2 regions of the Oenococcus sp. genome follow, and region 1 is predicted to be linked to the other one. Evidence: predicted binding sites of a transcription regulator. Region 1 holds the regulator's gene; the other holds the start of a gene.

Region 1 (7,393 bases):
CTTCTTCAACAGCGGCACGAGTTGCATTCAAAGCATCTTCAATACGATATTTCTTCTCTTTTAATTCAGTTTCGGTTGCAGCACCGACTCTGACAACAGCAACACCGCCAGCCAGTTTGGCCAAACGTTCCTGCAGCTTTTCTTTATCAAAATCAGAAGTCGTATTTTCAATCTCTTGACGAATACCCTTGATGCGGTCAGCCAAGGCAGATTTATCACCTTTGCCTTCAACAATCGTGGTCTTGTCTTTTGTGATATTGACACGGTTTGCCTGGCCTAATTGGTCAATGGCGACATCCTTCAATTGAAGGCCCAAGTCTTCAGTAATCACAGTACCGCCAGTCAAAATGGCCAGATCCTGTAATTGTGCCTTACGGCGATCGCCAAATCCAGGCGCTTTGACAGCAGCAACATTAAAGGTACCGCGCAGTTTGTTCAAAACAAGTGTTGGCAATGCTTCGCCTGTAATATCATCAGCGATGATCAAAAGCGAACGGCCTTGTTCAACAACGCTTTGCAAAACAGGCAGAATATCTTGGATATTGCCGATCTTCTGGTCGGTAATCAGCAAATAAGGATTATCCAGGTTAGTCTCCATTTTGTCGTTATCTGTGACAAAATATTGACTCATGTATCCACGATCGAACTGCATACCTTCAACGACGTCTAATTCGGTCTCGATACCCTTGGACTCTTCGATCGTGATGACGCCATCATGACCAACTTTTTCCATAGCATCAGCAATCAACTTGCCCGTCTCTTCATTTGCAGCCGAAATCGAAGCAATTTGCTGAATAGAAGAAGAGTCTTTAACTTCATGAGATTCCTTTTTCAAAGCAGATACAGCGGCGGCAGTGGCTTTTTCAATACCGGCACGAATGCCGACAGGATTAGCACCAGCTGTCACGTTCTTCAAGCCTTCGTTAACGATTGCTTGTGTCAGAACAGTCGCAGTTGTCGTACCATCACCGGCAACATCATTAGTTTTAGAAGCGGCTTCAGTCACGAGCTTGGCACCCATATTTTCGTAATGGTCGTCTAATTCGATGGCTTTGGCAATTGTGACACCATCATTTGTAATCGTTGGTGTACCGTAATTCTGCTCCAAAACAACATTGCGTCCCTTAGGACCAATCGTTGTCTTAACAGCATTTGCCAACTTGTCGATTCCTGCCTGCATACGTGTGCGGGCATCTTCAGAAAAACGTACTTCTTTAGCCATGAATTACAAAACCCCCAGAATATCTTTTTCGTGAACGATGAGATAATCTTCTCCATCGATCGTAACTTGTGAACCGGCGTATTTATCAAACATTACTTTGTCGCCGACTTTGACAGACTTAGGAGCTTCAGTATCCCCAATTCCCGTTTCAGAAACTGCCACAACAGAACCTGTAACTGGTTTTTCTTTGGCGTTGTTTGCAATTAAAATCCCACCAACCTTTTCTTCTTCGGGCTGGTCAATACTAAGAACAATTCGATCACCTAATGGTTTAATCATGAATTTAAAAACCTCCTTTAATTTGTTCCGCGTAAAATTATAACGCAATTGGTCAAAAAAGGTCAAACTTTTTGACAAATCCTGACTATTTTAGAAAATAATAAAAAAACGCTTTATTTAGCGCTTTTAATGTTCTTAAAATTATCCACAAAATAGATCAAAGTCTGCATACCGGTCGTCAAATCGACATTCTGAACACGGACACTGGATGGTACCGTGATCCGAATCGGTGAGAAGTTCAAAATTCCCTTGATACCAGCTGCAACTAATTGATCGGTCACTTCTTGAGCTGCTTTTTCCGGCACTGTCAGAATAGCGATCGTAATATTGTTGGCATGCAGCCGTTCTGCCAATTCTTTAACATGATAAACTGGAACCGATTTTCCCATTTCGTTTACCAGCTTGATCGAGCGCTTATCATCGTCAGCATCAAAGCCCATGACGATTTCAATATTGCTGGTATGACTGAAATTATTTTTCATCAAAGCCTGGCCTAGATTTCCAACACCAACCACGGCCACTTTGTTCAGCTTATCTTGCGACAATACCTTACTAAAGAAGCTTAAGAGCGCGCTGACATCGTAACCGAATCCGCGTTTGCCCAAAGCGCCAAAGTAAGAGAAGTCGCGGCGAACTGTAGCTGCATCGAACTTAATCGCCTCAGAAATTTCGCTGGAATTGATCCGCTTGATACCAGCATCATTCAATGTGGATAAATAATAATAATAAATCGGCAAACGTTGTGCAGTCGCCCGCGGTATTTGATTTTCAGAAGTCATATCCTTTAAAGTCCCCCAGAACCATTTCTATTACATTGTAAACGAACTAGATAAAAAAATCACAAAAAATGTGAAATAATCACATTCTCGAAAAATTCAGAGATGGATCCGTATTCAAATCCAGCCCTGAAAAACGGCCGGCTTTAAAATTCAGATACGCGGCTGCACCAATCATCGCCGCATTATCACCTGCCAGTGAAATCGGCGCCTCTGTCAGTTTCAAATGATAGGTCTGGGCCAGATGCTCAATCGCTGTGCGCAAAGCTAGATTTGCCGCAACACCACCACCTAGAAGAAGCTGCACGGGTTGAAACACTTGAATTGCGGCTTCGGTTTTTTCAATAATCGCTTCCACAACCGCTTTTTGAAAACTCGCCGCAACATCATTTTTATTAATCTGCTCGGAAAGCTGATCAGCATGATGCACATAATTTAAAACAGACGACTTCAAGCCGGAAAAAGAAAAATCAAAGGTGTTTTCCGTGTGTGCGATCGGAAAATGAATGTTGGCTTGCCCCTTTGCTGCCATTTCCTGCATTTCTTTGCCGGCAGGATAATTCAGCCCGAGAATGCGGCCCACTTTATCAAAAGCCTCGCCGGCGGCATCATCTAGAGTTGTGCCGATAATTTGAAAAGAGTTTTCCTTTGCCATCCAAAGTAATTCGGTATGTCCGCCAGAAACCATCACAGCCATGGCTGGATAACTGGTCGGCTGGACAAAATTAGCTGCGCTGATATGCCCTGCTAAGTGATTAACAGCAATAAAGGGCAGGTCGTGAACCATCGCAAACGTTTTACCGGCCATTAAGCCAATCAATAAAGAACCAACCAGCCCAGGGCCGTATGTCGCAGCCACTGCCGATAGTTGTGCAGCCGGATCAGTTACGGATGCCTCCTGCAGGGCTTCTTTTGTCACACGGTTGATCCACTCCAAATGGTGCCTGCTGGCGACCTCGGGGACAATCCCGCCAAAGCGTTGATGACTGGCAATTTGCGTTGCCACAATATTACTGAGAATTTCGTGACCGTTTTTTACAACTGCTGCACTGGTCTCATCCGCCGAAGACTCAAAGGCCAAAATTAAATTATCTTGTTTTGCTGTCAAAACAGCCACTCCATTTCTATTGCATCTTCGTGATCATCATTATAGTAACCAATCAATTCCGATTTTTTCTTAAAACCAATTTTTTCATATAAACGGCGTGCATGTGCGTTAGACCGGCGTACTTCCAGCGTGAGGCGCTGCAAATGATTTAGTTGGGCGATTTTCCCAGCATAGTTCAGCAAGTAACTGCCTAACCCTTTGCTTTGCCATATTGGCAGCACAGCAATATTTGTAATATGCAAGTCCTTGCTGTTGCGGCGATATGTCAATCCAATAAATGCAATCGCCTGTCTCTCGACACTGGCCGAAAGATATAAATTGTGCCGGCCGTAAGCAATCTCAGTCACAAAAGCCAATTGATTCCAGGGAGCTAGTCCAGTATAAACAGCTTCCTCAATAGCAACAAGTTTTTTGCTGTCCTCTAGGTCCGCCTGTCGAATCAACACTTTTTTCCCGGCAATCGAAATCTCATGCTCAGTAAATCCTTCGATTTTTTTAGACTTCAGAAACATATTTGGCGTAGTCTCCATCACCGGCGTCCGGATGTTTTTTCAGCCAAGCCATTTCAGCAGCCGTCTTGCGCAAATAACGCGGCGCAAAACTATCAGCATCAGCCCTTGCGGCTGATAAGCCTTGCTGTGCTAATAATTTGGCATCAATGAGTTTTTCTGATGGCTGTTCGATAAACTTCAATCCTGCTGTTTGGATTTCCGCTTTAAAATCATCACCTGTCCCCTGTTCGAAGACAAAAATACTGTTTTTCGGAGCTTTGGACAAAAAATCTGCAAATGGCCAATGCCCTTCATCATCCAAAGGCTTCCCTGGGCGGCAAATAGCAGCAAAAACATTGTGGTTGCGGGCATTGATCATCGGCAGATAGCTAGTTGCAGCTGATGAACGCGCACTAAGGGCAATCATTTCCAGCGTTGATACAGGAACTAATTCAGCTGATGTCTGGCCAGCGATCATTTTGGCCACAGCCGCGCCTATTCGAAGACCGGTAAAAGACCCAGGCCCAGCCGTCAATGCAATCCTTTCCAATTGGTCAAAGGACCATCCGGCTTTTGTCATCAATGCCTGAATGGCCGGCAGAATTTTCATTGAATGCGTGCGCGCTTCGTCTGTTGTGTGTTCGTGTGCAAAAAAAAGGCCGGTCGAAGAATCTAACAGGCCAACATTTAAACTTGATCCACTTGTATCAATCGATAAAATCTTCATTATTTTTGATCATCGTAGCCGTTAGGATGCTTTGTCATCCAATTCCAGGCCGTTTTCATTTCGTCTTCCACATTACTGAGTTTAGGATCCCAACCCAGCACTTCCTTGGCCTTTTTAGGACTGGCAACAAGAGCATCCGGATCACCAGCGCGGCGAGGGCCGACTTCGACTTTAAAATCAACACCAGTAATTTTTTTAGCAGCATCAATCAGCTGCTTGTTTGACATCCCCTGCTCAGTACCCAGGTTGAAACGATTAGATTTGTTTTCCCGCTGCAGATAGCCTAAAGCCAGGACGTGGGCATCTGCTAGATCAACGACATGGACATAATCGCGCACGTTGGTGCCGTCAGGCGTATTATAATCATCCCCAAAGATGACCATTTTATCTTTTTTGCCTTGAGCTGTCTTTAAAATATTAGGAATCATGTGGCTTTCGGGATTATGGTCTTCTCCGATCGAACCATCTGGTTTGGCACCGGCAACATTGAAATAACGCAGTGCAACCCCCTTGATACCGTAGGCTTGATCGCACCAACCCATGATTTCTTCCATCTGCAGTTTTGTCAGACCATAAGGGTTAATCGGTTTTTGCGGTTCCTCTTCAGTGATTGGATTATGCTCAGGCACGCCATAAGTAGCAGCAGAGGACGAGAAAACGATTTTTTTAACATCATGGTCACGCATTGCTTCCAGCAAAGAAATCACACCATATGTATTATTGTCAAAGTAAAAAAGTGGTTTTGCCATTGATTCGCCAACTTGTGTCAAAGCGGCGAAGTGTACAACAGCATCGAAATTATTCTCATCAAAAATCTTTTTCATGGCCGCTTTGTCCCCCACATCAGCCTCATAAAAGGGTACTTGCGCAGGCACAGCAGCGCGGTGGCCAGTCCAAAGATTGTCGACAACCGTCACCTGATCGCCGTGAGCCAGCAATCTATCGACTGTATGCGATCCAATATAACCAGCACCACCCGTTACTAAAACATTCATGTGAACCTCCTATTATCTTCCAAATCTCTCCTTGACAATATTATCACTTGCATTACCGCCACTCAATTTCTGCAGTTGCATTAATGACAGAATCATCAGAAATTTCGTGAATACTTGCCAAAGGGTTAACAAATTGCGTTTTAGAAGCCACGGTCTGACCCTCTAAAATCTCCCTCGTGTATTTAACAATAATGCGTTTGGCCTCGTGATGCAGCAAAAAATCCTCTTTAATCGGCAGCAAAAAATACTTCAGATAATTTGAATTGTTCACATGCTGATTCGTATCGATATCAAAGTAAGTGCTCTTGACCTCTTCAACGGCAATAGCACTGCCGGTAAAAGTGCGATCCAGCAAATTCGGGCTCGGCAGTTTTTCCAGATGCTCGACACTCTGCCCATTCAGCGGATCGACAAATTCATTTAGCAGCGAAACAAGACGCCGGCGTTTTAAATTAATCATGGCCCACAAGGAATCAATATGAATTAAAAGATTGCCATCGGCATCATAAAAATCAAAAACACGCAGTGCAAAGAATTGATTGCGTTTTTTTGGATCAGTCGTCAAACGAATTTTTTCGCCAGAATCCGGCCGGCGGTTAATTTGAATATCATACTGCAGCAAGACCCAACCGCGGTCAATTGCATGCAGCTCTTTCATACCAATCCCCATTTCAGCCGTCTGTTGGATGCTGCTAGCTATAGCCAATTCGGCAATCATAGGGATGGACAATTTAGCCGTTCGGTCGCAATAGAAATCTTTAATATATAAATCTTCGGAATAAATTTTAGACATTAGTTCTCCTTATGATAAATATCGTAAACCTGTGCACGATGCAGGCCGCTAGCCTTAGCCAAAGCTTTGATTGCGTCGATGGCCTTTTCACCATGGTCAATACGCCGCTGGACAGCTTCTTTGATACTAGCCTCAGATAACGTATTTTCCTGAGGGACGGGGTGCAGTAAGATCACAAATTCCCCGCGTGGCTCATTTTCTGCCACAAAATCCAAGGCCTGAGCAAGGCTGCCGCGAAAATAAGATTCGAATTTCTTGGTAAGTTCGCGGGCCAGAACAACTTGTGCCTGCTCGGAAAATTGTTCCTGCATCGCCGATAATGTCTTTTGAATACGATAAGGCGATTCGTAGAAAATCAATGTCGCATCCACATTCTGCCAAGCTGATAATAATTGCTGCTGTTCACTGCTCTTTTTGGGCAAAAAACCAATAAAGGCAAAACGTTCAGCCGGCAAACCGCTGGCAATTAAAGCTGTCATACCTGCAGTTGGGCCAGGCAGGCTGATCACGTCAATGCCGGCCTTAATTGCTGCTAGAACCAATTCGTGGCCAGGATCCGAAATAGACGGCATGCCGGCATCGGAAATTTGTGCAATAGTCGTGCCTGCTTTTAATTTTTCAATCAGTTCCGGTACCCGTTGAGCATAATTATGTTCATGGAGGCTGATGAGAGGCTTTTTGATCTGAAAATGCTGCAGCAAAATCCCGGAATGCCGTGTATCTTCAGCCGCGATCAAATCGACTTCTTTTAAAACAGATAATGCCCTGAGCGTAATATCTGTCAAATTGCCGATTGGCGTCGGGACAAGATAAAGTTTGCCATATTTACTTGTCTGAAAACTTTTTTGTTCCATCACTTATCCTTAATGCTTCAAGTGCAAAAGTCTCTAAAATCACCTGCCAGGCAACATTGAATCGCTGCCGGGACGAGATGTCCAGCCAGCAAGCCAATATATCAGCGGTTTTCGTATCCTTTTGCTGTTTTAAAACATGGCTGAGACC
Region 2 (7,393 bases), on a different contig from region 1:
ATAGTCATATTCTAAAACAGGACGAAAAAAAATGCTTCAATTCAAGAAGCATTTCACTCATTTAATACCAGCCGTAAATACGATGGTGCTCAGCTGCGGCTTCCCACGATCCATAGCGTGCCGCAACATAACGATCTGCTGCCGAACCCGAATAGCCGCCGTAACTAGCTGCAGCCTGTGAACCCATTTGGAACAAGCCCTGATATTGGCCGTTAGCTGCATTAGGATTGCCACCGGACTCGATTGATTTAATCCATTCTTTGGATGCATTTCCCGTAACGCCGTAACTGCCGCTTGATGCAGCAGAATTGACTTGATAACTGGTTGGACGAACTTGGGCAGCCCGTTGAGCTGCTGCTCTCTGTTCGGCTGCGCGTTGTGCTTGTGCCTTTGCCTCAGCTGCTTGTTTGGCTTCTTGGGCTTTTTTTTGTTCAGCCTCTTTCTTTGCTGCTTCTTGTGCAGCAATTTTTTTATCAGCTTCAGCTCTGATTGCAAATTGATCGTTAATCGAATTTTGTTCAACAACATGAGCCGAAGATAAACTATTTATTTGTTTTTGGAATTTGCCCTGACCATTTAAAACTCCCTGCGCAGTGGTGATAGTCGAGGCCTGGAAATGTCCGGACATGACGACTGCGGCCAAGATCATAGATCTGGCAACAGTATTGACGGTAATATGTTTCATTGCAAGAACAATGTTCCCGCCCGAAAATTACTGCAAAATATCATTTAGATTGTCTTTTTGTAACACAGATTTTTAATTGTATATAGCAATAAGCCTTAAAAAAAGGGCAAACTTTTGTAATATTTGAACTTAGGACTATTTTTCACTTTAAACTTTTGTAATAAGTTAAAACAAACAGCGAATTATCCCCCACTTGTAATATACAAATTTATAAAAAAATGGTCAAAATTGCTTTTTTGTTCAAAAAAAATCAATTTTTTTAACTCAGATTAAGTACTCATTTGCGTTTTCCATCCGATAGGACTGTGTCAAAATAGCACTTTCAGCAGTTAAAAGCATACAATTAAGAATTATGCGTGCACATTTTTATGCAATCGTGAATCAGCATGCCGGTAATTATCGAGGTTATAAAATCTGGCAGCAGATTCAAGAACACATGATCGGGATGAATGTTCGTCTATCCGTCCTGCTTTCTGCCTACCCTGGCGCACCGGAAGATCTGGCTTATGATTTAGCCAGCAGTCTCCCAGACAAAGAGTCAGATGTCGTTGTCTTGGCTTTTGGCGGCGATGGCACGCTGCATGAAGTCCTTAATGGCCTGATTGAAGCTAAGCGCCAATATCCGTTGCCGTTAGCCTATATCCCTGCAGGCTCTGGCAATGACTTTGCTCGCGGCGCTGGACTGAAATCAGCGAGTCACTGGAAACAAGGCCTTTCTGACCTCTTACGGACGACACATTCCCAACCGATCAATATCGGTAGTTATCAGCTACAAGACAATCAGCCTAAGCGTTTCTTTATGAACAGTTTTGGCATTGGTTTTGACGGTTCTGTTTTAAAAAGGGCTAATCAATCCTCCTACAAAAATCTATTGAATCACATTGGCTTGGGCGCAATTAGTTATTTGATTGCAGCTGTGTTTACCATTTTTCAAACCAAGGGTTTCTCAGCCAAAATCCAAGGACTGGATCTGACTAAAAGCTATGCCAAAGCCTATCTGATGATCGTCACCAATCATCCCTACTTTGGTGGTGGTATTAAAGTAGCGCCGGATGCAAAACTGCATGAAAATAATCTGAAATTCGTGCTGTTTCAAAGACACCATCTGTTCCAAATCATTATCGACATGCTGGCAATTATTTTCGGCGGTTTTCAATATCATATGAAAGCTGTTGATAATGCTTTGTTAACACACGATTTTACGATTGAAGTCAACAGCAGGCAAACTGCACAAGTAGACGGCAAATCAATCGATCAAGAAAATTATCAGGTTCATTTTTCCAGAAGCAGCTACCCTTTTTGGCTGCCGGAGACAATCAATAAAAAACGCTGACAGTTTTCTGCCAACGTTTTTAATAAATTTTTAAAACTCTTCATACTCGGCTGGATCCTGATTATCGCTTCGGCCATCGGGTTTTGTCAGACTATTAATTATCGACATATCACCATCTGAAATCACAAAGTCGAACAGGTCCATGTTGCCGAACTGACGTGCCGGAGACGATGCTTTAGGAATCGGCAATGTTCCCAATTGCACTTCCCAACGGAGAATCAGTTGGCCGACATTTTTATTGTATTTAGCTGCTAATTTAATTAACGTATCGTTTTTCAGCATTTGACTGGCACGTCCTAACGGGCTCCAGTCTTCAGTCAAAATATTGTGCTTTGTGTCATAATCGCGCTGTGATTGCTGATTGAAGTATGGGTGGAGCTCAATTTGGTTAATTACAGGCATAACGCCTGTCTCTTTTTCCAACTTGTCTAAGTGTTCAGGCAGAAAATTGCAGACCCCAATCGAGCGAATCAAGCCAAATTTCTGAGCTTGAATCAGTGCCTGCCAAGCTTCGACATATTGGCCGCGCTTAGGATTAGGCCAGTGCAGCAGATACAGATCGTAATAATCCAATCCTGCTCGATAAAGTGATTCCTGAATCGTGCTGATCGCATCTTGAAAGCCATAGTGCCTGCCTGGTAATTTAGAAGTAATAATCAAGTCGGCACGATTGATGCCAGCCCGTTTAACAGCTTGACCTAATGCGCCTTCATTTTCATAATTAAAAGCAGAATCCAGCAAACGATAACCAGCCTGAATGCCGGAAACAATCGTATTCACCCCTTGTGTACCGTTCAGCAGGTAAGTACCAAACCAACTTTAGGCAAACGCAATCCGTCGCTTAATACATAATTTTCCATGAATTTAATGCCTCCATGACCCATATTTTAGTTGAAGGAGCATGTCAATAGACAAAAATCACAAATAATTGGTCTAAATTTTAGTTATAGCGTACTTTAAAACGCAGATCATCTGCCAGATAATCTTTATCGTCAGCCGGTGCTTCAATAGACCCAAAAGGCATTTGTGCTCTTAAAATCCAGCCATCGGGAACTTGAAAGGCTTGTTTGATCTGATCATCAATTAAAGGATTGTAGTGCTGCAGACTGGCTCCTAGCCCAACATTAGCCAAGGCTGTCCAGACATTGATTTCAGCTCCGCCTAGCCCCTGTTCAGACCAATCTCGGAAATTATCTTTATAAAGGGTAAATTGTGCCATATCTTTTTCAATCGTCGGCTGATCCGAGAAATAAAGAATTGTACCAAAACCAGCCTTAAAAGCGTCAATCTTAGCCTTTGTCTGCTCATATGCCTCTTGGTTGGGTACTTCTGCTTTCAAGCGTTCTGCGATAATTTTCCAGACCAGATCAGATGACTTGCCAAATAAAATGATGGACCGCACAGTCTGGTTATTAAAAGCCGTTGGCGATTCTTTAATGACTTGCTCAACCAAATCCGTAATTTCTTCTTTGCTGTAATTGACGTTCTTTCCGATAGTCCGAATGGAACGCCGGCTTTTCAATAATTCAAGGTAACTGTGATCAATCATACTGATAGAATCTCCCATATTTTTAGATTAAGATGTTACTTTTTTTATAACATGTTAGATTCTATGCCTGCCAATATCACTTGTCAATGAGCTTCAAAGAGCCTTGTTGACAAAGAATGTGTTATATAATAAGTGACAACTATTAAGGTGAAAGAAAGGATTATGGCTAATACACAGCTTTGTGATGCCACTCATGTGCTGGCTTATATCGCAATCAACAACAAATCCCAAGTTAAAAGTGCTCAAATTGCAGAAAGCCTCCAGACTGCCCCTAGTCTGGTAAGACGTATTATGAGCCGTTTGTCCAAAGCGGGCCTGATCAATACCGTACAAGGCGCGACTCAGCCTATGTTGTCCAGGCCGGCAAATAAAATTTCGCTGCTGGATATCTATTTGGCCTTGGATGAACACCCTGAGCTTCTTAAAATTGACCAGCATACCTCGCCGGATTGCCCGATCGGCAAACAAATTCCGACTATTGTTCACCACTATTATGACGAAATACAAAACGCTGCACAGGCCAAAATGGCTGTGATTTCCTTGCAAGATATTGTTTCCGACATCAAATTGTCTAGAAAACAATCAATTGCAGAGACTAAATAACAGACTTTGGAAATTTTCATTTAATACATTGTGAAATTTTGCCTTTTTTGCTATAATTGCACTTGTGATTTATTGTACATTAAGGATTTAAGGAGAGCTAAAGGAAAAATGTCGGATAAAGTTGCAGTTGTTACGGGCGCCGGTCAAGGTATCGGCGAAGCCATCGCTAAGCGTTTGGCAAAAGATGGTTTTAAAGTTGGTTTGGTCGGCCGTCACGTTGAAAAAGTCGATGCAGTCGCCAAGAACATCAATGATGAATTTGGGGCCGACACAGCCTTTGCAGTCAAGGGCGATGTTTCCAAGCGCGATGAAGTTTTCGCTGCTGTCGAGAAAATCAGCGACAAATTCGGTGATTTGAATGTGATCGTAAATAATGCCGGCGTTGCACCAACGACACCGATTATGGAAGTCACTGAAGATGACATGGAATGGACATGGAAAATCAACGTTGACGGTGTTATTTGGGGCACACAAGCCGCAGTGACAGCTTTCAAGAAGTTTAACCATGGTGGTAAAATTATCAATGCCACTTCACAAGCTGGTGTTCAGGGTAACCCTAGCTTGACTGTCTATGGTTCAACCAAATTCGCGATTCGCGGTATCACGCAGACAACTGCCAAAGAACTTGCAGCTTCCAATATTACGGTTAATGCCTATGCGCCCGGTATCGTTAAGACACCTATGATGGAAGACATTGCCCACGAAGTTGGCCAAAATGCTGGCAAAGACGACGAATGGGGTATGGCACAATTTGCCAAGGGAATCGCTTTAGGCAAACTATCCGAGCCAGAAGACGTTGCCAGTGTTGCTTCATTTTTGGCTGGGCCTGATTCAAATTACATCACCGGTCAGACAATCATTGTCGATGGTGGTATGGTATTTAACTAATTTTCTGATTGAAAAAGCCTGCATGCGCGGGCTTTTTTGTTACGTTCTTTTTTAGATGCGGTAAGATTTTATAAACGAGATAATCAAAAACGAGTAGAGCATGCAGATAAGAGACATTCAGGCTAGAGATGATGCGCCTTTAGAAGCCATCATCCAAAATAATTTAAAACACTTCGCACTGGACATCCCAGGAACCGCATACTTTGATCCAGAGTTGGCTCATTTAAGCCGTTTTTACGCTGCGGCCAAAAATCGTGCCTACTTCGTATTAACGGATGAACAAGACAACGCGCTTGGCGGCTGCGGGATCGCCGAATTCGATAGCACGCATCATATCGCCGAACTTCAAAAATTGTATTTATCCGATCAGGTAAAAGGCCAACATTATAGTTACGATCTGCTGCATCAGGCCTTGGTTTTTGCCAAGCATGCCGGCTATTTGTCCGTCTATTTGGAGACGCATCATCGTTTAAAAGCCGCCGTACATATCTATGAAAAGCTCGCCTTTAAAAAATTGTCCGCTGCCTTGTCGGGTTCTTTGCACAACAGCATGGATCTGTTTTACATGAAAGATTTGACAACCTTTGCATAATAAAAAACAACCCCACCAGCAGTGACGAATCATATGGTTTTACCCAACTCTTCAAGACTGTGAACATTTAACGAACAACTGATTCTAAAGCAATGACGCTCCATTGATCACGTCGCTAAATGCTGATGAGATTGCTCCCGGGTCCTTTGAGATCCAACTTTGCTCATTCGCGAAATCTTTAACAGTGAATCCAATCACCGCTTGTGATCTCCTTGACCCTGATTTAATTATAACAGCTTTCGTCGCTTAATGAAAGCGCTTTCTAAAAAATCTTCCTCTTCTCTTCCTTTAATATTCCTTTAGGCTGCCTTTGATAAAATGAAGCCGGTTATTAATCTAATCAAACACAGAGGAGTGCAATATGTTTAATCTCATCAAGGATTTATTAAAGGACAATGATCATGTGCTTGTCACTTTTACAAATGGCCAATCTCGTGAAATAAAGAAAATCGATCAGTTGCCTGATAACACAAATATTTTCAAAAGCACCGATACGGCAGATTACAAAGTTTATTTTCGTGAAGCAAGCATCGTGACAATTGTACCTGAAGCCAAGCCCACTCAAATCGATCCATTAATCTAAAAAGCCAAATTTGGAAGGGCTTTTTTATTTAGTCGTCTGTCTTTGCCATTTTGTGACGTGTTTATAAACAGTTAATTTTCATTTTGTATGTTAAAAACCGAGTATTTTTTTAAAGCGTGGAGGTTTTATGAAAATTGATAATTACGTCGCAGAAAATGAAAAGAAACAAACAACAGCCAAACGAATTAAAAGCCTTAAAATGATGAGCAAATTCGCCATTCTGGCTTGTTCGCTTATGTATATTTCCTATATCCCACAAATTATGTCCAATTTCTCCGGGAATCCGGTTTCACCCATTCAGCCTGCTGTGGCCACGATTAACGCAACTCTTTGGGTGGCCTACGGCTGGTTAAAAACTTACAAAGATTGGCCGGTCATCATTTCAAACGCACCCGGCATCCTTTTCGGATTAGTCACTTTTGTAACGGTTTACGTGCATTAACGGTTCCTGTTAGGTGGTTAAAAAAGTTATTTTTTGAGATATTTTTAGAAAATTATCATCAAAATATTGTATTATCCACCCACTTTATGGACATTATTCCTAAAAAATGAAAACAGATCAATTTTATCTAAAGTCATGTTCAAACTTTTCTACGTGCCAATAATCGCGATGAACTCGCATTATTTTGTATGATGCCTACTTTGTAATTTTCGGTTAATAGCCAGCACATCTTGATTGATTTGCGTGGTCACAACAACCCATACGCCGATATAAATAATCACAAATGTCAGCCACCACATTTCCCAGGAATTGATTAAAAAGTGATTGACTAGGCTGTAGACGAAAACAAGGGCAGCCGTTAGAACAAAATGAATCACCAACTGACTGGCAAAATTTAAATAATCGTCTAATTCGAAAATCATCGAAACAAGACCGATCGAAGCACCCATAAGCAAGGTGCTGACGATTTCCAGTTTTGAAAAATTCACCGATCCGGAGAAAAGTTTGCCAATCAAATAAATTGATGATGCAAAACCAATCCCGATTAAAATATATCTGATAACTTTTTTCAACATGAGGCTCCTGGTCAAATCCCTAATTTATGTTTCAAATTAACAAGATATCTTCTGCTGATCGGCAATTTCTGACCATTAGTCATAACTGCGACCGGATTGCCGATAAAAACAGTTTCCAAGGATTGCAGAAAATTAAGATTGAT

The links. Region 1 encodes Rex, which represses fermentation and respiration genes when NADH is low (regulators of the CRP and FNR family bind a similar motif). Its sites were predicted from a motif close to TTGTGAANTANTTCACAA; they were not measured.
Region 2: the regulator Rex is predicted to act here: its motif matches at 4,233-4,250, upstream of ABF487_RS02555 ((S)-acetoin forming diacetyl reductase).

Annotation. Positions count from the first base shown of each region.
Region 1 covers NZ_JBDNNF010000001.1:32,244-39,636, forward strand. The annotation lists gene groL (chaperonin GroEL) at 1-1,222, opposite strand, end outside; gene ABF487_RS00120 (GroES family chaperonin) at 1,226-1,501, opposite strand; gene ABF487_RS00125 (redox-sensing transcriptional repressor Rex) at 1,615-2,280, opposite strand; gene tsaD (tRNA (adenosine(37)-N6)-threonylcarbamoyltransferase complex transferase subunit TsaD) at 2,360-3,385, opposite strand; gene rimI (ribosomal protein S18-alanine N-acetyltransferase) at 3,382-3,897, opposite strand; gene tsaB (tRNA (adenosine(37)-N6)-threonylcarbamoyltransferase complex dimerization subunit type 1 TsaB) at 3,881-4,603, opposite strand; gene galE (UDP-glucose 4-epimerase GalE) at 4,603-5,598, opposite strand; gene ABF487_RS00150 (acyl-[acyl-carrier-protein] thioesterase) at 5,651-6,391, opposite strand; gene rsmI (16S rRNA (cytidine(1402)-2'-O)-methyltransferase) at 6,391-7,245, opposite strand; gene ABF487_RS00160 (DNA polymerase III subunit delta') at 7,217-7,393, opposite strand, start outside.
Region 2 covers NZ_JBDNNF010000002.1:29,175-36,567, reverse strand. The annotation lists gene ABF487_RS02585 (alkaline phosphatase family protein) at 1-2, opposite strand, end outside; gene ABF487_RS02580 (cell surface protein) at 62-685, opposite strand; gene ABF487_RS02575 (diacylglycerol/lipid kinase family protein) at 1,038-2,018, shown strand; partial or broken gene ABF487_RS02570 (aldo/keto reductase) at 2,049-2,878, opposite strand; gene ABF487_RS02565 (nitroreductase family protein) at 2,959-3,567, opposite strand; gene ABF487_RS02560 (Rrf2 family transcriptional regulator) at 3,730-4,170, shown strand; gene ABF487_RS02555 ((S)-acetoin forming diacetyl reductase) at 4,279-5,058, shown strand; gene ABF487_RS02550 (GNAT family N-acetyltransferase) at 5,159-5,650, shown strand; gene ABF487_RS02545 (hypothetical protein) at 6,012-6,233, shown strand; gene ABF487_RS02540 (hypothetical protein) at 6,361-6,675, shown strand; gene ABF487_RS02535 (DUF3021 domain-containing protein) at 6,855-7,250, opposite strand; gene ABF487_RS02530 (LytTR family DNA-binding domain-containing protein) at 7,262-7,393, opposite strand, start outside.